4 regions of the Aquamicrobium lusatiense genome follow, and region 3 is predicted to be linked to each of the others. Evidence: predicted binding sites of a transcription regulator. Region 3 holds the regulator's gene; each other region holds the start of a gene.
The links. The regulator LexA, encoded in region 3, represses DNA repair genes until DNA is damaged. The targets are predictions, from matches to a motif close to TGTTCNNNNTGTGTTCNG.
Positions count from the first base shown of each region.

Region 1: the regulator LexA is predicted to act here: its motif matches at 3,843-3,860, upstream of HNR59_RS08505 (sel1 repeat family protein).
Region 2: the regulator LexA is predicted to act here: its motif matches at 1,835-1,852, upstream of HNR59_RS05280 (DNA recombination protein RmuC).
Region 4: the regulator LexA is predicted to act here: its motif matches at 1,975-1,992, upstream of HNR59_RS08230 (cytoplasmic protein).

Region 1 covers NZ_JACHEU010000001.1:1,778,952-1,784,678, reverse strand. Annotated here, with positions in the region: gene HNR59_RS08515 (carboxyl transferase domain-containing protein) at 1-1,153, shown strand, start outside; gene HNR59_RS08510 (acetyl/propionyl/methylcrotonyl-CoA carboxylase subunit alpha) at 1,162-3,120, shown strand; gene HNR59_RS08505 (sel1 repeat family protein) at 3,454-3,720, opposite strand; gene HNR59_RS08500 (DUF2147 domain-containing protein) at 4,123-4,464, shown strand; gene HNR59_RS08495 (glutathione binding-like protein) at 4,546-5,268, opposite strand; gene HNR59_RS08490 (hypothetical protein) at 5,446-5,601, shown strand; gene HNR59_RS08485 (hypothetical protein) at 5,624-5,727, shown strand, end outside.
Region 2 covers NZ_JACHEU010000001.1:1,104,845-1,110,571, forward strand. Annotated here, with positions in the region: gene HNR59_RS05280 (DNA recombination protein RmuC) at 564-1,802, opposite strand; gene def (peptide deformylase) at 1,905-2,435, shown strand; gene fmt (methionyl-tRNA formyltransferase) at 2,440-3,375, shown strand; gene HNR59_RS05295 (GNAT family N-acetyltransferase) at 3,381-3,890, shown strand; gene truA (tRNA pseudouridine(38-40) synthase TruA) at 3,901-4,653, shown strand; gene HNR59_RS05305 (transporter) at 4,685-5,278, opposite strand; gene dapE (succinyl-diaminopimelate desuccinylase) at 5,283-5,727, opposite strand, start outside.
Region 3 covers NZ_JACHEU010000001.1:2,453,685-2,459,411, reverse strand. Annotated here, with positions in the region: gene HNR59_RS11795 (ComEC/Rec2 family competence protein) at 1-1,056, shown strand, start outside; gene lexA (transcriptional repressor LexA) at 1,406-2,125, opposite strand; gene HNR59_RS11785 (molybdopterin molybdotransferase MoeA) at 2,237-3,442, opposite strand; gene moaC (cyclic pyranopterin monophosphate synthase MoaC) at 3,444-3,947, opposite strand; gene trpC (indole-3-glycerol phosphate synthase TrpC) at 3,953-4,759, opposite strand; gene trpD (anthranilate phosphoribosyltransferase) at 4,762-5,727, opposite strand, start outside.
Region 4 covers NZ_JACHEU010000001.1:1,724,863-1,730,589, forward strand. Annotated here, with positions in the region: gene HNR59_RS08220 (superoxide dismutase) at 1-134, opposite strand, end outside; gene HNR59_RS08225 (L,D-transpeptidase) at 624-1,433, shown strand; gene HNR59_RS08230 (cytoplasmic protein) at 1,531-1,839, opposite strand; gene HNR59_RS08235 (helix-turn-helix domain-containing protein) at 2,046-2,465, shown strand; gene HNR59_RS08240 (DUF6456 domain-containing protein) at 2,468-3,277, shown strand; gene HNR59_RS08245 (SufE family protein) at 3,313-3,738, opposite strand; gene HNR59_RS08250 (DUF5330 domain-containing protein) at 3,826-4,152, opposite strand; gene HNR59_RS08255 (PAS domain-containing sensor histidine kinase) at 4,613-5,727, shown strand, end outside.

The DNA of each region.
Region 1 (5,727 bases), 670 kb from region 3:
CCAGGACGAGGTTTTCCCGGACCGCGAGCACTTCGGCCGCATCTTCTATAACCAGGCCACCCTGTCGGCGGCCGGCATTCCGCAGATCGCCTGCGTGATGGGCTCGTGCACGGCGGGCGGCGCCTATGTGCCGGCGATGGCCGACGAATCGATCATGGTGCGCAAGCAGGCGACGATCTTCCTTGGCGGCCCGCCGCTGGTGAAGGCCGCGACCGGCGAAGATGTCAGCGCCGAGGAACTGGGCGGTGCCGACCTGCACACGCGCGAATCCGGCGTGGCCGATCACCTCGCTGTGGACGACGAGCATGCGCTGGCGATCACGCGGCGTATCGTCAGAAATCTGAATCGAAAGAAGGAGATCGGGCTCGATCTTCGCGAACCACGCCCACCGCTTCACGATCCGCGCGAACTTTACGGCATCGTGCCGACCGATCTTCGCCAGCCCTATGACGTGCGCGAGGTGATCGCGCGCATTGTCGACGGCTCCGACTTCGACGAATTCAAGCAGAATTACGGCACCACGCTGGTGACGGGTTTCGCGCACCTCTACGGCATGCCGGTCGGCATCATCGCCAACAATGGCGTGCTGTTTTCCGAAAGCGCGCAGAAAGGCGCGCATTTCATCGAGTTGTGCTGCCAGCGCGGCATTCCGCTGGTGTTCCTGCAGAACATCACCGGCTTCATGGTCGGCAAGAAGTACGAGGCCGGCGGCATCGCCAAGGACGGCGCAAAGCTGGTGACGGCGGTGGCCACGGCCAGCGTGCCGAAGGTGACGATGATCATCGGCGGCTCGTTCGGCGCCGGCAATTACGGCATGTGCGGACGCGCCTATTCGCCCCGCTTCCTTTGGATGTGGCCCAATGCCCGCATTTCGGTGATGGGCGGCGAGCAGGCGGCCATGGTGCTGGCGCTGGTCAAACGCGAAGGCATCGAGCGCAAGGGCGGCACCTGGAGCGCGGAAGAGGAAGCGGAGTTCAAGCAGCCGACGCTGGAGAAATACGAGCGCGAAGGCCATCCGCTCTATTCCTCGGCACGGCTGTGGGACGACGGCATCATCGATCCGGCCCGCAGCCGCGAGGTGCTGGCGCTGTCGCTTTCGGCAGCGCTCAACGCACCGGTGCCGGACACCAAGTTCGGCCTGTTCAGGATGTGAGGGCGGCCATGTTCAAGAAGATACTCATCGCCAACCGGGGCGAGATCGCCTGCCGCATCATCCGCACCGCGAGGCGCATGGGCGTGGCGACGGTCGCCGTCTATTCCGACGCAGATGCGGGTTCCATGCATGTGGCCATGGCCGACGAAGCGGTTCGCATCGGCCCCGCACCCGTAACCGAAAGCTATCTCGTCGGCGAACGCATCGTCGCCGCGGCGCTGGAGACCGGCGCCCAAGCCATTCATCCGGGCTACGGCTTCCTGTCGGAAAACCCCGATTTCGTGGACCGCGTGGTCGACGCCGGGCTGGTCTTCATCGGTCCCTCCGCCGCCTCGATCCGGGCCATGGGCCTCAAGGATGCGGCCAAGCGGCTGATGGAGAAGGCCGGCGTGCCGGTGGTGCCCGGCTATCACGGCGAGGCGCAGGACATCGTGCTGCTCGCCTCCAAGGCCACTGAAATCGGCTATCCGGTGCTGATCAAGGCGCGCGCCGGCGGCGGCGGGCGCGGCATGCGGCGCGTCGATCATCCGGGCGATTTTGCCGAGGCGCTTTCTTCAGCACGGCGCGAGGCCAAGGCCGCTTTCGGCGACGACCGAGTGCTGGTCGAGAAATATGTCGAGAAGCCGCGCCACATCGAGGTGCAGGTGTTCGGCGACAATCACGGCAATGCCGTGCATCTGTTCGAGCGCGACTGCTCGGCTCAGCGCCGCCACCAGAAGGTGATCGAGGAGGCCCCCGCCCCCGGCATGACCGACGAGATGCGCGCCGCCATGACCGAAGCCGCGATCAAGGCGGCGAAGGCCATAGCCTATTCCGGTGCCGGCACCATCGAGTTCATCGTCGATGCCTCGCAGGGGCTGCGGCCCGACCGCTTCTGGTTCATGGAGATGAACACGCGCCTTCAGGTCGAGCATCCGGTGACCGAGATGATCACCGGGGTCGATCTGGTGGAATGGCAGTTGCGCGTTGCCCATGGCGAGGTGCTGCCGCTGCGCCAGGACGAGATCGAGCTCGACGGCCACGCATTCGAGGCGCGGCTTTACGCCGAGGACGCCGCGCGCGGTTTCCTGCCGGCGACCGGAACGCTGCACCATCTGTGGTTCCCCGATGAAGCCGCGCCCGGCACGTCGCTTCGCGTGGAAACCGGCGTGCGTGAAGGCGATACGATTTCGCCCTTCTATGATCCGATGATCGCCAAGCTGGTGGTTCACGGGCCGGATCGTAAAACGGCGCTCGACGGGCTCGGCGACATGCTGGCTGAAACCGAAATTGCCGGCTCGACGGTGAACACCGCCTTCCTTGCCGCCCTTGCCGCGGACCCGGATTTCGCCTCCGGCGACGTCGATACCGGACTGATCGGGCGCAAGCAGGACGAGCTGACCGCAATTCCTGCCCCTTCCGGGGCGGTGGTGGCCGCGGCCGTTCTGTCCGCGTCCGGCCTTTCCGACATGGCGAATGCCGGCGATCCATGGTCCGCGCTTGCCGGCTATGCGCATTTCCATGCAACGCCCAGACGCGTCACACTCGGCTATGGTGAGGAAGTCGTCAGCGCCAAGGTGGGTGTCGAGGCAGGCCGGACATTCGTCGAACTGGATGCACGCGATGGCGAAACGCTTCGCCTGCTTCCGCCATCGATCAATCTGGCGCGCTGGCTGGGTCATGTCAGCGTCTTCGACGGGCCGGTCAGCTACACATTCGCCGTTCCCGACCCGCTGGACCGGGCCGACGAAGCGGGCGGCGGCACCGACAGCCTGCGCGCGCCGATGCCGGGGCTGGTGAAGGTGGTGCGGGCTGCCGCTGGCGACAGTGTGACGAAGGGGCAACCTCTGCTCATTCTTGAGGCCATGAAGATGGAACATTCCATCGCAGCACCTCATGACGGCGTGATCGTGGAGATCGCCACGGAAGGCAGTCAGGTGAGCGACGGAACGGTACTTGTGCGCTTTGCCGAACAGGCAGGCGAGTGAACAGCCAGACTGACGAAGGGCGCCTGCTGCCTTTGCTGCCCGCGAACTGAGCCTGTTCTCCGGCCGCGGGACGCTGGAAAAGCCGAAAGCCACGCCGATCTTGTTCCGATCGGTCGCGGCCCGGCTTGCGTGGGTGTTTATCTGCATGGCATCGCCCCTCTGTTAAGGGTCCGATGCTCAAGACGCGCCCCCGCGCCTTTTATTTCCCACGCTTTCCCTGTTTTCTGGCCCTGTGTTCTGGCCCTGTGTTCTGGCCCTGTTGCTGGCGGCTTGCCGTTGGAGCGGCGACCGCCTGTATTCAGGCCGCGTTCTGCGCGCGGCTTTTCTTCCGGATCAGTGCATCGTCATCCATTCACGCGCTTCGCGCAGCGCCCGTGCCAGATCGGTCTTCGACATGCTGGCCGAGATTTCCGAGCGGAGTTCGGCAGCGCGGGCCGACCCCTTGATGGCTGCGATGTTGAACCACTTGTGCGCTGCCACCTGATCGACCTCGCAATCGCGGCCGGTGGCGTACATCATGCCCAGTTCAACGAACATGTCGGCCTGAGCCATCGTGCCCATGGTGCCGAAACCAGCGTCGTGCATTTCAAAACGTGCCATTTTCAAACCCCTGTCCCGTTGCGAGAGCGCCCCTTTCTTTGAAGCTGTGGGGCTGCTCTTCGATGCTTCCGAGAATGCAGCAGGCGCTTGAATTCGCCGTAAAAAGACGTGCTTAATTTGAAGAAAACAAAGCTAAAACAAGAGGTAAACGTGACCATTCGTTAACGATGGAAAGCCCGGCAATCGCTGGCTTTTGTCTCGAATTTTACGGAAAATTCGGAATTGAAATTCAACGCTTCGCTAACCAAGCCAAAGCATCGCTTTTCAGGCAGCGGTCATTTTCAGGCCGGAAAGGCTGCTAATATTTCTTGTCATCCTTCCCCAGCGGCACGGCTTTCGCTTTGCAAAAGAGTGGATTAGCCTGCGTTTTCGTAAGAGGAACGCAGTGCTCAGGGAGGAGACATGTTTCGCATTACCAGCGTGGCGGCACTCGCCATCATCATGACGGCCGGCGTTGCATTCGCCGATCCGATCGAAGGCTCGTGGAAGCGGCCGAACGGCACCGTGATTTCCTATGCTGGCGGCGGAGCCAAATATTGCGGCACCGTGATGACCGGAGAATACAAGGGCAAGTCGATCGGCTGCATGGAAGGCAGCAACGGCGCCTACAAGGGCACCGTGAACAAGCTGGACGAGGGCAAGACCTACAACGGCAAGGCCAGCGTTTCGGGCAACACGCTGTCGCTTTCCGGCTGCGTGCTCGGCGGGCTGATCTGCAAGAGCGAGAAGCTCACCCGTCAGTAAAGCTGCCTGCGCATCAACGGAAAAGGCCGCCGGTCGGAGCATGTCCACCCGGCGGCCTTTCCATTTTCAGGGAGCGGCTTTTCAGCCGCGCGCTGTCTGACCGAACAGAATTTTCTGCGCTTCCTTGTCGTCGGCCAGATTGTTGCGGTGATCCTGACCGACTTCCACCGCCTTCTGCACGGCGGGCCGCGCTGCGATCGCCTCGAACCAGCGCTTCAGGTTCGGAAATTCTTCCAGATCCTGTCCCTGATTACGGTAAGGCCGCACCCACGGGAATGACGCCATGTCGGCAATCGAATAGTCGCCGGCGAGATATTCACGGTCGGCAAGACGCTTGTTCATGACGCCGTAGAGGCGGTTGACTTCGTTGGTGTAGCGATCGATGCCGTACTGGATTTTTTCCGGCGCATACTGGCGGAAGTGATGCGCCTGTCCGGCCATGGGGCCGAGGCCGCCCATCTGCCAGAACAGCCACTGATCCACTTCAGTGCGTTGGCGCTCATCGGCAGGATAGAACCGCCCGAACTTGCGGCCGAGATATTGCAGGATGGCGCCGGATTCGAAGACGGAGATCGGCTCTCCATTCCATTTTCCATCCGAAGAGGGGCCTTCCGGATCGACGATCGCCGGCATGCGGTTATTGGGCGCGATCTTCAGGAAGGACGGCTCGAACTGCTCGCCACGCCCGATGTTCACATAATGCACCTCATAGGGGATGCCTGCTTCCTCCAGGTAGATCGTGATCTTGTGGCCGTTGGGCGTCGGCCAGTAGTGGAGTTCAATGGGAGCGCTCTGCGTCGTCATACGTCTTTCTCCGGCAGCTTGATGACCTGTTCAACCAGATAAGCGCTCCGCCGGCCGGCGCAATGCGCCGGTGTGGTTAAGGAGCGTCAATAATTTTGAACCTCACATGAACGGCCCTCTCAGAGAGGGTTCAGCCGGGCAATGCGATGCTGTTTCCAACATCAAGGGAAACGAGACATGCTCGCTCGCCGCTTCACCATCGTCTGTCTGCTGGCCACCCTCTTCGGCATCGGCTTTGCCATGATCGTCGCGGAAAACGGCCGCCAGCCCCGCCACTGGGAGCAGGTGCGAGCCGGAAAATGCCTCTTTGGCTGCACCAGCATCAGCCGCTGAAGCAGGAACGGAGATCAGGACCATGAACGCCATCACCGAAAACAGCCTGAGCTTCCTGCGTGTCCTGCCCCGCGCGCTGCTCATCCTCACCATGCTTGCAGCTCCGGTTCTCGCCGTTCCGATGGT
Region 2 (5,727 bases), 1.3 Mb from region 3:
TGGCCCAGCGCGATGCCCACTGTGCCGATCGCTGTCCGGCATAGCCGGTAGCGACAGGGAGTGCTTGAGCGCTGGCTCGGGAAGCACGACGCGGCCGATCATGGAAACAGTGGCAAGAGTGGTTGGCAGCGGTGTGGTGAAGCCGTGGGCTTGTTTCGGGCCGAACCCTTCCCGTGTCAAAGAAACCGGCAAGAATGAGCAGGAGCCGGCTCGTGGAAAGCTCCGTTTGATGGCGGATCATTCAAACCGGTCGCCCGGATTTCAGGTGTGGTTCGCTTTGTCGCTGGAGGGGACAAAACTGCTCGCTTCGCCGTTCAGACCGTGGGCTTGCTCCAGCTGTGACGCGCTAAAAGCGGTATGCGATGAAAGCCGTGTGGCCATCCCGCACACGGACGAAGAAAATATTTCGGCTCTGTCAGATCAAGGTGGGAATGCGCCTGAAGGGCGCGGGCAAAGGGCTGAAGCGCTCCCCAATCACGCGGAATCAGGCGCCATGCTTCCGGATCTCCGCCTTCAAGCAGGTCATTCCCTCAAACCTGTCCGCAACCGTTTGGCAACAAGTTTCAGTCGGCATCCTCCACGATACGTAACCGCAGTTGTCCGGTTCTGGATGTGGCCGCAGGGGCGGTTACTGCCTCGTCGGCGCTGGCGGCGGTCTGTCCCGCATTGCTGCTCAGTTCGAGCGCCTCGATCTTCTGTCCGCGCTTCGTCACTTTGGAGGCCGAGACGAGGATTTCATCTATGTCCCGGGTGGCCTGACCGAAATGGGTTTGCAACCGGCGCACCCGCTCGTCCAGCCGCGTGACATCCTCCATGAGCCGGATCACCTCGCCCTGGATGACATGGGCCTGCTCGCGCATGCGCGCATCCTTGAGGATCGCCTGTATGACCTGAATCGACAGCATCAGCAGCGATGGCGAGACGATGACGATACGAGAACGGTGGGCGCGCTGCACGAGCGCCTCGAAATTCTCGTGAATCTCGGCGAAAACCGATTCGGACGGCACGAACATGAACGCCGTGTCCTGTGTCTCGCCCTGAATGAAATATTTGCCGGCAATGTCGCGGATGTGGATTTCGACGTCGCGCCGGAAGGCCTGTGCCGCGGCCTTCTGCGCCTCCGGCGTTTCGGCCGCGCGAATGGCGTTCCACGCCTCCAGCGGAAACTTGGCGTCGATCACCAGCGAGGGGGCGTCGTTCGGCATCCTGACAAGGCAGTCCGGCCGGTTGCCGTTTGAAAGCGTGGCCTGAAACTCATAGGTGCCCATAGGCAGCCCGTCGGCGACGATGGCCTCCATGCGCGACTGGCCGAAGGCGCCGCGCGTCTGCTTGTTGGAAAGGATCGCCTGAAGCTGCACGACCTGACCGGCCAGCGCCTGTATGTTGCCCTGCGCGCTGTCGATGGTGGCCAGCCGTTCCTGTAGCCGCGAAAGGTTTTCATGCGTGGCGCGGGTCTGTTCGCTGATGGTCTGGCCGAGCCGCCCGCTCATGGCATCGAGCCGCTGGCTGATCGATTGCGTCAGTTCCGCCTGCCTCGTGCCGAACACTTCGGCGATGGCGCCCATGCGGCCCTGCATCTCGGCCTGGCTGCGCAGGATTTCCACCATCCGCGCCTCCGCATCGCGGGCGTTTTCTGCCGCTTCCGACACGGCAATGGCACGGGCCCGGGAAAACCGCAGCAGTGTGACGATCATCGCCACCGACAGGCACAGGAAGGCGACGGCGCAGAAGGCCAGCGCCTGACCAAGTGTGATCGTGGTGGCGCCAAGCTGGATGACGGTTTGAGAAAAGATGTCACTCATGTCGGCATGATAACAGAATTGCTCCTCTTCACCAGATCAAAACGTGAACAAGTATTGACCTTCACGGTTGACGGCGCATTGGCGAGGTCTTAGGTGAGCAGGATGACGATCAAGCCGCTCATCATCCTTCCCGATCCCTTGCTGCGTCAGGTGTCCAAACCGGTCGAGCGCGTCGACGATTCGCTGCGCAGGCTGGCCGACGACATGCTGGAAACCATGTATGACGCCCCCGGCATCGGCCTCGCCGCCATCCAGATCGGGCTGCCGATGCGGTTGCTGGTCATCGACCTCGCCAAGGAGGATGACGAACCGGCGCCGCATGTCTTCGTCAATCCCGAAATCCTGGAAAGCAGCGACGAGCGCTCCGTTTACGAAGAGGGCTGCCTGTCGATCCCCGAATATTACGCGGAGGTCGAGCGCCCGGCATCGGTGCGGGTGAAATATGTCGACCGGGATGGCAAGGAGCAGGAGATCAAGGCCGAAGGGCTGATGGCGACCTGCCTTCAGCATGAGATCGACCATCTCAACGGCGTGCTGTTCATCGACCACATTTCAAAGCTCAAGCGCGATATGGTGATGCGCAAGTTCCGCAAGCTGGCGCGTGACAAGCCGGCTCCGAAGCTCGTAGGCTGAAACCATGGCTTTGCGCGTCGTATTCATGGGCACGCCGGAGTTTTCGGCGCCCACGCTCCGCGCTGTTGCCGAAGCAGGCCACCAGATCGTCGCCGTCTATACCCAGCCGCCGCGCGCAGCGGGTCGGCGCGGGCTGGAACTCACGCCTTCGCCAGTCCAGCGCGAAGCCGAAAGGCTCGGCATTCCCGTTTTCACGCCGCTTTCGCTCAAGTCCGCAGATGAGCAGGAGGCCTTTCGCGCACTGAATGCCGACGTGGCGGTCGTCGTCGCCTATGGCCTGCTTCTGCCGAGCGCCATTCTGGAAGCGCCGCGCTTCGGCTGCCTCAACGGCCACGCCTCGCTTCTGCCGCGCTGGCGCGGCGCCGCCCCCATCCAGCGTGCCATCATGGCAGGTGACACCGAAACCGGCGTCATGGTCATGCGCATGGAGGAGGGGCTGGATACGGGCCCCGTGGCCCTGACCCGAAAGGTTGCCATCGGCGCGGACATGACCGGCGGTGAACTGCACGATGCGCTGATGCCGATCAGTGCGGAACTGATGGTGGAGGCGCTGGCGAAGCTTGAGGCCGGCACGCTCGGCTTCGTGCCGCAACCTGAGGAAGGCGCGCTCTACGCCAGAAAAATCGACAAGGCCGAAACCCGGATCGACTGGAGCCGCCCGGCACCTGAGGTCCACAACCACATTCGTGGCCTGTCGCCGTTTCCGGGAAGCTGGTGCGAGTTCGGAGCGGGCGGCAGGCCGGAACGGCTGAAGCTGTTGCGCTCGACGCTGGCTGAGGGAGCAGGCGAGCCGGGCACCGTGCTCGACGATGCGCTCGCCATCGCCTGCGGCACCGGCGCGGTGCGGCTTGCCGAAGTGCAGCGGGCGGGTTCGCGGGCCGTTTCCGCCGAGGAGTTCCTGCGCGGGGCGCGGCTGGAAGTCGGAACGAAGCTCTCATGAGCATGATCCGTCCCATCACGGTTCGCCCGGCCGTTTCCGAAGATCGGGCAGCCATTCGTATTGTCGAGGCAAGGGCATTCGGCCGCGATGACGAAGCCGATCTGGTCGAGGCCCTCGTTGCCGCCGGTGATGATGTGCTTGAACTGGTTGCAGAACAGGATGGGCGGATCGTAGGCCATGTTCTGTTCACGCGTCTGAAGGTCAGGGGCGCGGCGCAGGACATAAGCGCCGTGGCGCTCGCGCCGCTGGCCGTCCTGCCGGAATTCCGGAATGCGGGCATCGGCAGCGCGCTGGTCGAAGAAGCGCACAGGCTTTTGCAGGGACGTGGCGAAACGCTTTCCGTGGTGCTCGGGGATCCGGCCTATTACCGGCGCTTCGGCTACAGCCACGCGCGCGCGGCCGGTTTCGACAGCGTGTTCCAGTGCGCGGAGCTGATGGCGCTGGCATGGGGCGATGCGCCTTTCGAGGGCCGGCTTGTCTACGCGCCTGCCTTCGGCGCCGAAGCGGCCGGCTGAGAGTATCGCCATGCCGCGCTATCGTCTCGATCTCGAATATGACGGCAGGCCCTATGCCGGCTGGCAGCGGCAGGCCGATCACCCTTCGGTGCAGCAGGCGATAGAAGAGGCGATCTTCAGGCTCAGCGGCGAAAAGGTGTCGATCCGCGGTGCCGGCCGCACCGATGCCGGCGTTCATGCCACCGCGCAGGTCGCGCATGTCGATCTGACGAAGGAGCGGCGGGCGGATACGGTCCGCGATGCGCTCAACGCGCATCTGCAGCAGGCTGGTGAGCGGGTGGCCGTGCTGCGGGCGCAGATGGTGAGCGACGATTTCGACGCGCGCTTTTCCGCGCTTGGGCGGCATTATCTCTATCGCATCTCGAACCGCCGCGCCCCGCCCGCGCTGGAGAAGGGCAAGGTGTGGTGGGTGCCGAAACTGCTCGACACCGACGCCATGCACGAGGCCGCCAGAGAGCTTCTCGGCCGGCACGATTTCACCACCTTCCGATCCGTGCAATGTCAGGCCAACAGCCCCGTTCGCACGCTCGACCGGCTGGACGTTGCGCGTCTCGGCGACGAGATAGAGATACGGGCTTCCGCCCGCTCCTTCCTGCACAATCAGGTGCGTTCCATGGTCGGCTCGCTCAAGCGCGTCGGCGATGGCGGCTGGAAGGCGGCCGACCTCAGGGCCGCACTGGAGGCGAAAAACCGCGCTGCCTGCGGGCAGGTGGCCCCGGCCGACGGGCTCTATCTGATCGGCGTCGATTATCCTGAAAGCTGAAAGTCATGCAGAGGCCGGGCAGCGACCGGCTTCAGGTCGGTATCTGGATGCCAAGCAACGCCTGAAGGGTGAATATGACGATCAGCGAGGCAACGAACATGCCCGCAAACACAGCGGAGCCGATCGCAGCTCCCTTGCCAATGGCGGCGTTGGTCATCCGCCAGCTCAGCACCATGGCGATGATGAACAGCAGCAACGCTGCCAGCATGATCGTGTCGACCGCACGAGGCATGAAAAGCTTCAGAAGAGTGCCGGGCAGTTGCAGCCATGCGATGATGGCCGACGCCCAGTTGCTGGCCACCACATAGTGCACGAAGCGGTTGCCGATACCGGCATAAGGCGCCACCAGAGCCAGGCCGACCAGAGGCAGGATCCAGCTTCCCAGGTCGACTACGGCCAATCGTATCGCCATTGAAAAACGGGCTGAAACGGAAAGCGGGTCGGCAATGTCGTTTGCCACTGCAACCCAGCCGATGATCAGGGCCGGAGCCGCAACCAGCAGAGCCTGAAAAGAGTTCCAGAAACCTTCCGCCGACAGGTCGAGCAGCCGCAACCCGTCCGGCTTGCCCGTCATGAGGCGCCATGCACCGGCAAGCGATCTCTGAATTTCGTCTGCCGGCAGCATGGTTTCAGTGCTCTCCGAACCAGTTTCCGATGAACTGCCTGTATATGCGCGTCAGCGTTTCCAGATCGGCCAGCGGCACCCGCTCATCGACCATATGCATGGTCTGCCCGACAAGGCCGAATTCGACGACCGGGCAGTAATCCTTGATGAAGCGCGCGTCCGAGGTGCCGCCGGAGGTGGACAGGGCAGGGCGGTTTGCAGTGACGCTCTCGACCGAGCGGGCAAGCGTCCCGATCAGTTTCTCATCATGGGTGAGGAAGACGTGGCTTGGATTGTCGCGCCACACCAGCTCGAACTCGACGGGTTCCTTGCGGCCCTTGCGATATTTGCGGCGGCGGCTGGCTGCATCGAGGCGATTGTGGATTTCCGCCTGCAGGCTTTCGACGCTCCAGTTGTCGTTGAAGCGCACGTTGAAGGCCGCCGTCGCGCGCTGTGGGATGACGTTGGTC
Region 3 (5,727 bases):
CTTGCCGCGACGTCCGTGGTTGCCGGTGTTGCCACGACCCTCTACGCGGCATGGCACTTTCAGCGCGTTGCACCGCTCAGCCTGCTGGCCAATCTGGCGGTGATGCCGGTCGTCTCGATCATTGTCATGCCTTTTGCTGTCTTTGCATCGCTCGCCATGCCTTTCGGGCTTGATGGCCCTCTCTTGCAGATCATGGGCAAGGGGCTGACGGCAGTGATTTTCCTTTCCGAAAAGATCGCGGACATGTCGCCAGTCGACGCGATCGGGCTGATTCCACCCGAGGCAGTGCTTCTGGCGACGATTGCGCTGGTGATTGCAACGATGACGACAACATGGCTGCGCCTTGTTGCACTGCCATTCGCCATAGGCAGCCTGCTCACGCTGGGTTCCGCCCGAACGCCTGACATTCTCATTTCAGAAGATGCCCGGCTGATTGCCGTCGCCATGGAAGGCGGGCAGGTTGCGGTCAACCGACCCCGCCCGAATGCCTTCACCATGGATAACTGGAGCCGGGCGATGGACTCTGAGATGGTATTGCCGCCAACCCGCGTAAAGCAGCCGGACGAAGGTATTTTTCTGCAGGATTTTATCGCCTCTGCGAAGCAGGAAAGTACAGCAGCAGGGTTTGTATGCTCCGGGAAAACATGTGCGTTGCGCAGTCCCTCTGGCCTGCTTGTCGTGCAGGCTCCGGATGCAGCTACGGCCGCCAAAGCATGTGCCCATGCAACAGTCATCGTGATCGAGGACGCGGTTACGCGTAGCCCATGCCGAAAATCTCAGGCAATTGTGGTGACCCGTCGGGAGCTGGCGCAAAAGGGAAGTGCCGAAGTCTATCTGGAAAAGATCGACACTGCTTCTGCTGTTGTTTCAGCCGGAAATTCATTGCCAATCATCGGAGAGCCAAAGGTGCGCTTCGCAATTGAAGGGAATTATCGGCCATGGCACACCCAGCGCCGATACTCGCGGGAAGCCCGTGGCTTGCCGCCCTATGAGAGAAAAGTTGCCTCAGCACCTGCGGAAACGCCTGTTCTCTCGGCCTCGGACAAGATCGAATAAGCGATAAAGACAGGGCGCATCCTGAACAGTGTGCACCTCCCTAGGCACGTCTGCTTGCGCGGGTGGGTAAAATGCAGACCCAGTTACGCGGGAAATCGAACATCGTGGCAGATCGCTCGACTGGCGGCTCACCTATGAAGATAAAATCTGCTCGCCGTTCGTACAGGCCGTAAAGTGCTCTTCAACTATCTGCGATCAACAGATTGATTCCAGCGTTTTAAGAGCGCTCAAATGGCGACATAAATATTTCGATCATTTCCCCAAGATGTTGTTTTAATATCCTGATAGATAATGTTTTTTCAGAACAGAGCGAAAACAAAAATCCGGTTCGCTCCGTTTCATTTCCGGATCAATAACGGCGGATCAATCCGACCAGCCTGCCTTGCACCTTGACGCGGTCGGGTCCGAAAATCCGGGTTTCGTAAGCCGGATTGGCGGCTTCAAGCGCGATGGAGGCGCCTTTGCGACGGAACCGCTTCAGGGTTGCTTCTTCCTCGTCAACGAGTGCCACGACTATATCGCCCGGGGTGGCTGTATCGCCGTTGCGGATGATGACGGTATCGCCATCAAAAATGCCTGCCTCGATCATGGAATCGCCCCGAACTTCGAGGGCATAATGCTCGCCGCCCGACAGCATCTCCGGCGGCACCGAAATGGAATGTGTCTTGTGCTGGATCGCATCGATCGGAACACCCGCAGCGATCCGCCCCATCACGGGGATGGAAACCGCCGAAGCGCTGTCATCGTCATTGCTGGCGACCTGCGGCTTGCGAACATCCTTTGCCGGCTGCCCAAGGCTTCCCTGAATGACGCTGGGTGAAAATTTTCGTGCGCTGTTTAGGCCGGGGGCAATGGAATCGGGCAGGCGCAGCACTTCCAGCGCACGCGCACGATTGGGCAGGCGACGGATGAACCCACGTTCTTCCAGTGCGGTGATCAGGCGATGGATGCCCGACTTCGAGGCAAGGTCCAGCGCTTCCTTCATTTCGTCGAAAGAGGGCGGAATGCCACTCTCCTTCAAACGCTCATGGATAAACAGAAGCAGTTCATGTTGCTTGCGCGTCAGCATAGGTTCCCCCGGCAGCGGCGAATCCAGAATCGGAAAACAAACCCGGAACAAACACTATATGTTCCAGTTGTGTTCCGCAACCGCTTAAAATCAGAACGATCCGGGACGGCTTCAACCGATCATCATCAACTGGCAGGGATCGCCGATTTCCGATGCTGGCTGGAAGGGGGCGCGTATGACGAGACCCCCGGATGCGGCCATGGTGCGCAGCATGGAGGAATCCTGTACACCGAAGGGCGTGGCAATCAGCTGGCCGTCGCGTTCCTCGATGGCGGCACGAACATAGTCCTGCCGATGGTCGTTGGCTGAAACCGGTGCCCCGAGCGTCGCTGTCCTGATGTCCTGATGGAAAGTCCGGCCGCCAAGGCGGGCGAGCAGAGGTTTCAGGAAAAGCTGCGAGCAGACGAGGCTTGCCACGGGATTTCCGGGCAGGCCCAGACATCTGATGTTGTCCATTCTGCCGAACATCAGCGGCTTTCCTGGCCGCATGGCGATCCGCCAGAAGTCGAGCGTCATGCCTTCGCGCGTCAGAACCTTGTGAACGAGATCGTGATCGCCGACGGAGGCTCCGCCAGATGTGACGATGACGTCCGCGCCGGCAGCAACAGCCTGCTTCACCAGCGCCGAGATTGCATCCTCGCGATCTGGTGCGATGCCAAGATCGAGAACATCGGCGCCCACGGCGCGGGCCGCGGCTGCGATGCCATAGCTGTTGGATGAAATGATCTGCCCCGGCCCCAGTTCGCTTCCCGGCAGGCACAATTCGTCGCCGGTGGCGATGATGGCGACCAGAGGCCGTTTGACGACCTTGAGGCGCGCGTGATTGGCCGAAGCGGCAAGCGAAAGCGCGCTGGCACGCATCAGATGGCCTTTTTCGACGAGAAGGTCGCCAGTCGTGAAATCCAGTCCGGCGCGCCGCACATTGCGACCGGCAGCGGTCGGCTCGCGCAGGCGAATGACGCCATCTGCCGGCCTGTCGACATTTTCCTGAATAACGACCGTATCGGTTCCAGCGGGCAGGGGTGCGCCGGTGAAGATGCGCACGCACTGGCCGGCCTCGACAGAGCCTGAAAATGTGCTGCCGGCGGCCACTTCGCCGATGACGGCCAATTCACCGTCCGTGGTCTGCGCGTCGGCGCCCTGCATGGCATAGCCATCCATCGCCGAGGCGTCGAACGGAGGCTGCGTACGCAGCGCCACGATTGACTCGGCAAGCACGCGATCATACGCATCCTTGAGGGGTACGCTTTCGCCATCGAGGGGTCCGACATCCTCCAGAAGGCGTTGCAGCGCCGTTTCCATCGGGACCAGCGCCATGTCAGGGTTCTGCCTTGTAGTCGCCTGATTTTCCTCCGGTCTTGGAGGTAAGCCTGATGTCGGAAATAATCATCGCGCGGTCCACGGCCTTGGCCATGTCGTAGATGGTGAGGCAGGCGACGGACGCAGCCGTCAGCGCCTCCATTTCAACGCCGGTCTTGCCGGTGACGCGCGCCAGCGCCTGAACCCTGAGGCCCGGCAGATCGTGATCCGGCTCGATATCGACGCTGACCTTGGTGAGCAGCAGGGGGTGGCAGAGCGGGATGAGCTCGTGCGCCTTCTTGGCGGCCATGATGCCGGCTATGCGGGCTGTCGAAAGGACGTCGCCTTTCTTAGCGTTGCCTGCGAGGATCATGGCAAGCGTTTCGGCCTGCATGCGAACGCTGCCCCCGGCGATAGCCTCCCGTACGGTCTCGGCCTTGCCGCCGACATCGACCATATGCGCTTCGCCGGAAGCGCCGATATGCGTAAGGCCGGTTCCGGCCGGGGAGGGGCGTTCGCTCACGGCAGCTATGCCTCGCCTGATTCGAGCCCAAGGAGGATGCGCGTGGCACTGGTAACGTCATCCTGACGCATCAGGCTTTCGCCAACGAGGAAGGTGCCGATGCCGCTCCGGGCCAGCCGCTTGCAGTCCTCATTGGTGAAGATACCGCTCTCGCCGACGAGCAGCCTGTCGGCCGGAATCATCGGGGCAAGACGTTCGCTGGTTTCCAGCGAGGTTTCGAAGGTGCGCAGATTGCGGTTGTTGATCCCGATAAGGCGCGAGGAAAGGCGAAGCGCACGAACCGTTTCTTCCTCGTCATGCACCTCGATCAGTGCGTCCATGCCGAGCGAGAAGGCGGTGTCTTCGAGCGCCTGCGCGGTGGCATCATCGACGCTTGCCATGATGATGAGGATCGCATCCGCCCCCCATGCGCGCGCCTCATGCACCTGATAGGTGTCGAACAGAAAATCCTTGCGCAGCGCGGGAAGGCTGACAGCCTCACGCGCCCGGGTCAGATATTCCGGGGCGCCCTGAAAAGACGGTCCGTCCGTCAGCACCGAAAGGCAGGCAGCGCCGCCGGCCTCATAGGCACGGGCAAGAGCGGGCGGATCGAAATCGGCCCGGATAAGGCCTTTTGACGGGCTGGCTTTCTTGATCTCGGCAATGAGCGCGAAGCGGCCTTCGTGATTGCATGTTTCAAGTGCGGACAGGAAGCCGCGCGGCTTTTCCTGATCTGCTGCCCGGGCTTTCAGCTCGGAAAGGGGCCTGCGCGCCTTTGCTGCGGCGATCTCGTCACGCTTGTAGGCTTCAATCTTACGCAGAATGTCTGACATGGCTAAGCGTTGGAAACCTCGATCAACTTGTTCAGAACTCTGGTCGCATTCCCATTGTCGATCGCTTCGCGGGCTCTGACGATTCCGTCTTCAAGTGTCCTGACCCTGTCGGCAACGACCAGTCCGGCACCAGCATTCATCAGCACCGTATCACGATATGCGCCGGGAGTTCCCGAAAGAACACCGCGCAATGCGGCCGCGTTGAATTCCGAATCTCCTCCGCGCAACGCTTCCTTGGAATGGCGTTGCAGCGCAAAGGCTTCAGGGGTGAGGGTGAAACTGCGGATTTCACCGTTCACGAGTTCGGCAACATGGGTTTCGCCCGTTACGGTGATCTCGTCATAGCCATCGCCGTGAACGACCCACACATGTCTGGAACCGAGCGCCTTGAGGGCTTCGGCCACCGGCAGCACCCATTCGGGCGCGAACACGCCCACGAGCTGCCGTCCGACCCCTGCAGGGTTGGTGAGAGGCCCGAGCAGATTGAAGATGGTACGTGTGCCAAGCTCCACCCGGATCGGCCCCACGTGCTTCATTGCCGGGTGATGCGACGGCGCGAACATGAAGCCGATACCAGCTTCCTCAATACACCGAGCTATGGTCTCCGGCGCGAGCTCGATGTTGACACCCAGCCGCGTCAGCACGTCTGCGGTGCCCGTCAGCGAGGAAAGGCCGCGGTTCCCATGCTTGGCCACCGGCACGCCGCAGGCGGCAATGACGAAGGCGGAAGCTGTGGAGATGTTTACGCTGTGCGAGCCGTCGCCGCCTGTGCCGACGATGTCGATCGCTTCCACCGGGGCCGAGACGGGCAGCATCTTGCTGCGCATCGTCGCGACGGCACCGGAAATCTCGCTGACGGTCTCACCGCGAACACGCAGCGCCATCAGGAAGCCGCCGATCTGACCCGGAGTGGCGTCACCCGACATGATGATATCGAAGGCATCGCACGCTTCATCGAAGCTCAGTGC
Region 4 (5,727 bases), 730 kb from region 3:
TCGGCCGCCAGCTTGTTGCCGTTGTCGACATAGGCTTTGTGGTGCTTGTCATGGTGATATTCGAGCGTTTCCTTCGACATGAAGGGCTGAAGCGCCTCATAGTCATAGGGAAGTTCGGGAAGTTCGAAAGCCATTCGTCTTACTCCTCAAATAAATCCGGGGGGTTACCGGACTAACATAGGTCTGTAAGCCCCGGGAACAACACCCCGCGGGCAGGCATCACTCCCCGTTCAGCCATTCGCTAAGGGGGAGTCGAATGCGCTTCTCTCAATAGAGGGCTCGCGGCATCTTGACCATTGGTCCAGATGCTAAATGCCTGCTTCCGAAGCGAACAAACTGCTCCTGATCCGGATAGCCGCATTGCCGGGATGGCGATCACAAAGACGTCATATCAGTTGGCCGGTGATCGGAGGGATAATCTGTTTACCTTCCTTTCAGCCGCCCCATATAGGGTTCACACAACCCGTTGCCGATCGGCAACAGTGGAACCTTAGTCACATGTTCGCCTTTATTTGTCCTACCTGCGGCCAGATTTGGCGCTACCTATCGCCCCTGTCGGGAGCGGCGATGCCGGCAACGGCTTCGCCCATGTGAACAGTAGAGAAAGATCGAGACCACAATTCATGGCAACAGATTCACCTCCCGTCCTGCTGACCAGACGCCGTTTTCTCAACCTGACGGCAATGGGAGCCGCCGCAGCCACCGTTTCGGCCTGCACCACAACGGCTCCACCGGTGCCCCTGAAACCTGCGGAACCACAAGCCCATCCTGAACTCGGCAGCTACGACATCATGTACGGGCCAGTTTTCGATGGCGGCTATGAAATTCCGGCCGTTCCCTATCGCAAGATCGATTCAAAGTTCCTGCGCCAGATCGTTCCTGATCCGACAGGCGAACGCCCGGGTACAATTGTCGTCGATACGTCGCAGCACTACCTTTATCTGGTGCGCGAGGGCGGACAGGCCATCCGTTATGGTGTTGGCCTTGGCCGTGCCGGTTTCGAATGGGCCGGGCGCGCAGTGGTTCAGTACAAGCGCGAATGGCCCAAGTGGACCCCGCCGGACGAGATGATCGCCCGTCAGCCTGAACTCGAAAAATACAGCGTCCGCAATGGCGGCATGCCTCCGGGGCTGATGAATCCGCTCGGCGCGCGCGCGCTCTACATTTTCCAGAACAACGAGGATACGCTCTATCGTATCCATGGTTCTCCGGAATGGCACTCGATCGGCAAGTCCATTTCATCCGGCTGTGTGCGCCTGATGAATCAGGACATCATCGATCTCCACAGCCGCGTTCCCGGCAAGACGCCGATCGTCGTCACCAACGGGCTTGGCGCCCGGGTCGCCAGCTATGACCCGAGCGGCACGCCGGTCGATGCCGGGGTGCCGGAAGATTCCACATTGCTCGGACGCGCCACCCGCTCCTGGTTCTGACGGAAGCCTTGAAGTTCAAAGAAGCAGCCTTCCTGCGGCCTCACCAATCGAAAAAGCCTCCTGAAGATATCAGGGGGCTTTTCAGTTTCGAGTGTCATCACACAACAAGCGCATGCGACGGAGAAGTCGGCTTGCCATTGCCCCTGAGCTGATCGCGCGCCTGCTTGAGAGCGATGTGACGGTTCAGATCGTAGTTCCAATGCCGGCGCAAGCCTCGCAGACGTTCGCGCTCCAGAAGGCGTTCTATGCGGTCAAGCAGCTTCGTTCTTGCCGCTCCTTCACTGACCGAAGCTTCCCCCAGATCAATCCCGCATAAAATTTGCAACGCTGCCAGTTGTCCGGCGTGCCTGGCATGCTGCCGTTTCTGTTGGCCGAAAGCTTGCGCCTGCTCGTTCAACGATCGCATGTGCCACCTCCTGTGAAATAGGGGCTTACTATCGGCCGGGGAACCGCGGTGGGGAGTAAATGCATTGCGTCTGGAAGCGGTCATTCTCCAATTTCAAATGAAATCAATATGTTATCCTAATGCGAAGCTGTGTTGGGTTCTTTGTTTGTTCACATGTCGGCGAACACCCTCTATAAGGAATCTATTCCTATGGTGGAGGAAATTTCGTGCACGCCAACATGACCGCTATTCCAGATGATCCCATTCATCCGATAGTCAAACCTGCTCCGGATGGAGAGCCTGAACATGCATTTCCCAAACGGCGTGACGAGATCACGCTGGACGTCTGCGAATGCCTGATCGACATAGCTTCGGCGCTGTTTTCGCTTTCATCGAAGGAGCTGCGCAAACCCGGGCGCACGTCGCAGCCGGTGGCACGGGTGAGGCAGATCGCCATGTATGTGGCGCACGTCGTTCTGCGGTTATCGATGGGCGATGTGGGACGCGGTTTCGGGCGCGATCGCACGACGGTGGTTCACGCATGCCAGACCATCGAAGATCTTCGTGACGATCCCGAGTTCGACCGGGTGGTGCATATGTTCGAGCAGATTGCCTCGGCAGCTTTCCGCAACCGGCTGGGGATATGAGCATGCAGGCTTCTTTCCGCGAGGTGACGTTGCGCGTGCTGAAATTCCTGCAGAAGGGGCCGGGTCAGGTCAGCCCGGCTGCGCAGACAAACAAGGTCCTGATTGAAGCCGGCGAGCGCGGTACCGTCAGTGTGGGGCGTGTGCCTTTCGATTGCCTGGTCGCGGAGCAGATGCTGATGCTGAACGGCAATTGTGTCTCCGTGACGCCTAAGGGAGAGCGGATGATGCGTGAAATGGATGCAGCACGTGCTTCCGATGCTTCGCCGAGAGATATCGAAACCATCTGCGTCGATGCGGGCGAGGGCCCGCAACTGGCGCAGATAAATCTCGCGGAATCGCCGCTTGCACAACTGGCGCGCCTCCGGACAAAGACCGGCGCTGCCTTTCTGACAGCGCGCGAGTTCGAGGCGGGCGAGCGGCTGCGGGCCGACTACACCCGGGGCCAGCTCCTGCCCCGGCTTGGTGCAAACTGGATTGCAAGTGTCGCTTCCGGAAAGCGTGCGGGCGGAGGTGGTGCTGCCGAACTTACAGACGTCGCCCTTGGCGCGCGGATGCGGGTAGAGAAAGCCATTGTGGCAGTTGGACCCGAATTGTCAGGCGTCCTGATCGATGTCTGCTGTTTTCTCAAGGGAATGGAAACCGTAGAGGCTGAACGCGCATGGCCGGTGCGCTCGGGAAAGGTGGTGCTGAAGACGGCTCTGGCGGCACTGGCCCGCCATTATTGGCCGGGCGCGGCTCAGCAAAGCGGCAAACCAGCCCAGATGCTGCATTGGGGCGCACAGGACTACAGGCCGAGCCTGCACGTGCGCTAGAAAAAAGACTGGAAGCGGAGCGTCTGAGGCTCGGCTCAGACGTTCTCACCTGCCTTTTGCGCATCGGTTCGGATGCGGTTGACCATGGAGCGCAGTCCGTTCGAGCGCTGTGGCGTCAGGTGCTCGTCAAGGCCGAGCGTGCGCAATGTGCCTTCGGCATCGGTCGCCAGAATTTCGCTGGCCTTGCGGCCGGAATAAAGGGCGAGAAGGATCGCCACCAGACCCCGCACGATATGGGCATCGGAATCACCCGCAAAAGTGACGACCGGATCCGGCCCCTCTCCATAGCGGGTGGTCAGCCATACCTGACTGACACAGCCGGGAACCTTGTTGGAGGGGGTGCGCTCGCTGTCGGGGAACGGGGGGAGGGCTTCGCCAAGTTCGATGACATAGCGGTAGCGCTCCTCCCAGTCGTCGAGGAGGGCAAAGTCTTCGGTAATGCTCTGGATCGTCGTACTCATGCCGAACGATATAGTTCGGTGGCAGCCGGGCGTCACGGAAAAAAGGCGCGAACGCGGAAGACGCTCTTCAGGAGCGTCCGAAGCAGATCAGTTGGCGGGCCTGATGGAGCCGGTCGTGACAGGCTCTTTTGGTGTGGTGGCTGGTTGCGAAGGCGCATCTTCGATCATGCTCACCGCCATGCGTGCTGCCAGTTTGGCGCGCTCCGTCACCGTGTGGAGCGCAGAAGCGCCGGTCTCGCACACGTCCGGCTGGCGTTCGCACATACCGGCGATGTCGCCGACAGCATCCTTTGCCGCCAGAAGCGCTTGGACGGGATTGACGTTTTCGCGCCCCTCCCCATCTGGCCCGACATCAAAGGGAAGAGCCAGCAGAACGAGCGAAAACCAGAACGCAAACCTGATCAGGAAACCCATATCCGTCTTCTTTCCAGAGCACCTGTCTTCAACAAAACCAGTTTAGCCGGGCCGGCCAAATGAGCGATTGCAAGCAAGAGGACAACTTTATTAAAATTTGAAGCAATCGACTTCCCGCTTTCATTCACACCCGCCGACCTGAACGGGGCATGAAGCCTACGCCTTACACTGCTGTTCGTGCCCTATCCGTTTGATTCGCTGTGGAAAGCCGCGTTCTGTGCGGTGGTCGTGAGGAGCGTGTTGCTGTCCGTGACAGCTAACCCCGTGTTTACCATGGGCTGAATTGCATTCCCGCAAACGCTGTTTTTGCAGAAAAACGACTCCGAATCCGCTGCTCATGCTCCAGCTTTATCCATTCCTTAAAGGCTGGATGCGACTTTCGGCTCTAATCAGAAATGATCTGCGAAGCGGGTCCGTACGAGGCGTTGAGTTGAGTTCGATTGCGGCAAGATACGTTGGAATGCCTGACGCGATTGCGTCGGGCTGCGAGCGTCTCGTGCACAGCCGCGTTGCTGAGCCGGAAGCGCGCGCCCGTCATGCCCGTTTCATCGGACTGATGCTCGCAGCACCCTTCCTGTCAGCCGCAAGCGCGGTGATGCTGGTGACCGCCGGCCTCGGCGCCTCGGCGACGCTGGCGGCGATACTCGGCATATTCGGGCTGTGCTGGCTGGCAGCGCTCGGGGTTTCGGCAAGCGGCCGTTTGGTGGGAGCGGGAGCGGTCGTGCTTGTGGCATCCGCTGTCGCAATGGGTGCGCTGGTGGCTTCCGCCGGTGGCCTTGCATCGCCGGTGGCATTGCTTGTGGCGGCCCTGCCGATCGAAGCATTCTGGGTGAGCCGTTCCAGGCACTGGGTGCTGGCCGGTGCGGCAGCGGCAGCGCTGGCCTGCGCCATGCAGTTCCTTCCCGTAGACGTGTCGCTGGCTGCCTATACGCAGCCGCAGCCGTGGCACTGGCTGTTGCCGCTGGCGTGGGGCGCTACCCTTGTGCCGCGTCTGGCCGGTCTTCGCGGCAATGCGGATGCAGGTGCCGAAACCGCGCCTGACCTTAATGTCGAAGGCTTGATGGGCGCGGTGATGCTGCGCCTCAACAGGCAGGGAGAGGTTCTCGATGCGGGCCAGCGCACCACGCAGGTGCTTGGTCTCGCCCCCGATCTGCTGCTCGGCAATTCGCTGTTCGAGCGCATTCTTGTCGCCGATCGCATCGCTTATCTGAACGCGCTTGCCGATATGCGCGAGGGGGCGGCTTCCGCCCGCATGGAACTGCGCGTCCGCGTGCCGAAGGCTGATGGTCACTCTGCGGGCAATTACAGGCCGTTCCTGCTCGAACTGGCCAAGGCCGACGAAGCGGGCAATGCGTTTCTGGCGTTGCTGCGCGACAATTCCGAACTCGTCGAACTGCGCGAGGATCTGGAGCGCGCCGAAGAGGCCGCAGCCAGCGCCGACGTGACCAAGGGCCGCTTCCTGGCCGCCGTCAGCCATGAGCTGCGCACGCCGCTAAATGCCATCATCGGCTTCTCCGACATGCTGTTGCATGAGATGTTCGGCCCGTTCCACGATCCGCGGCAGAAAGAGTATGT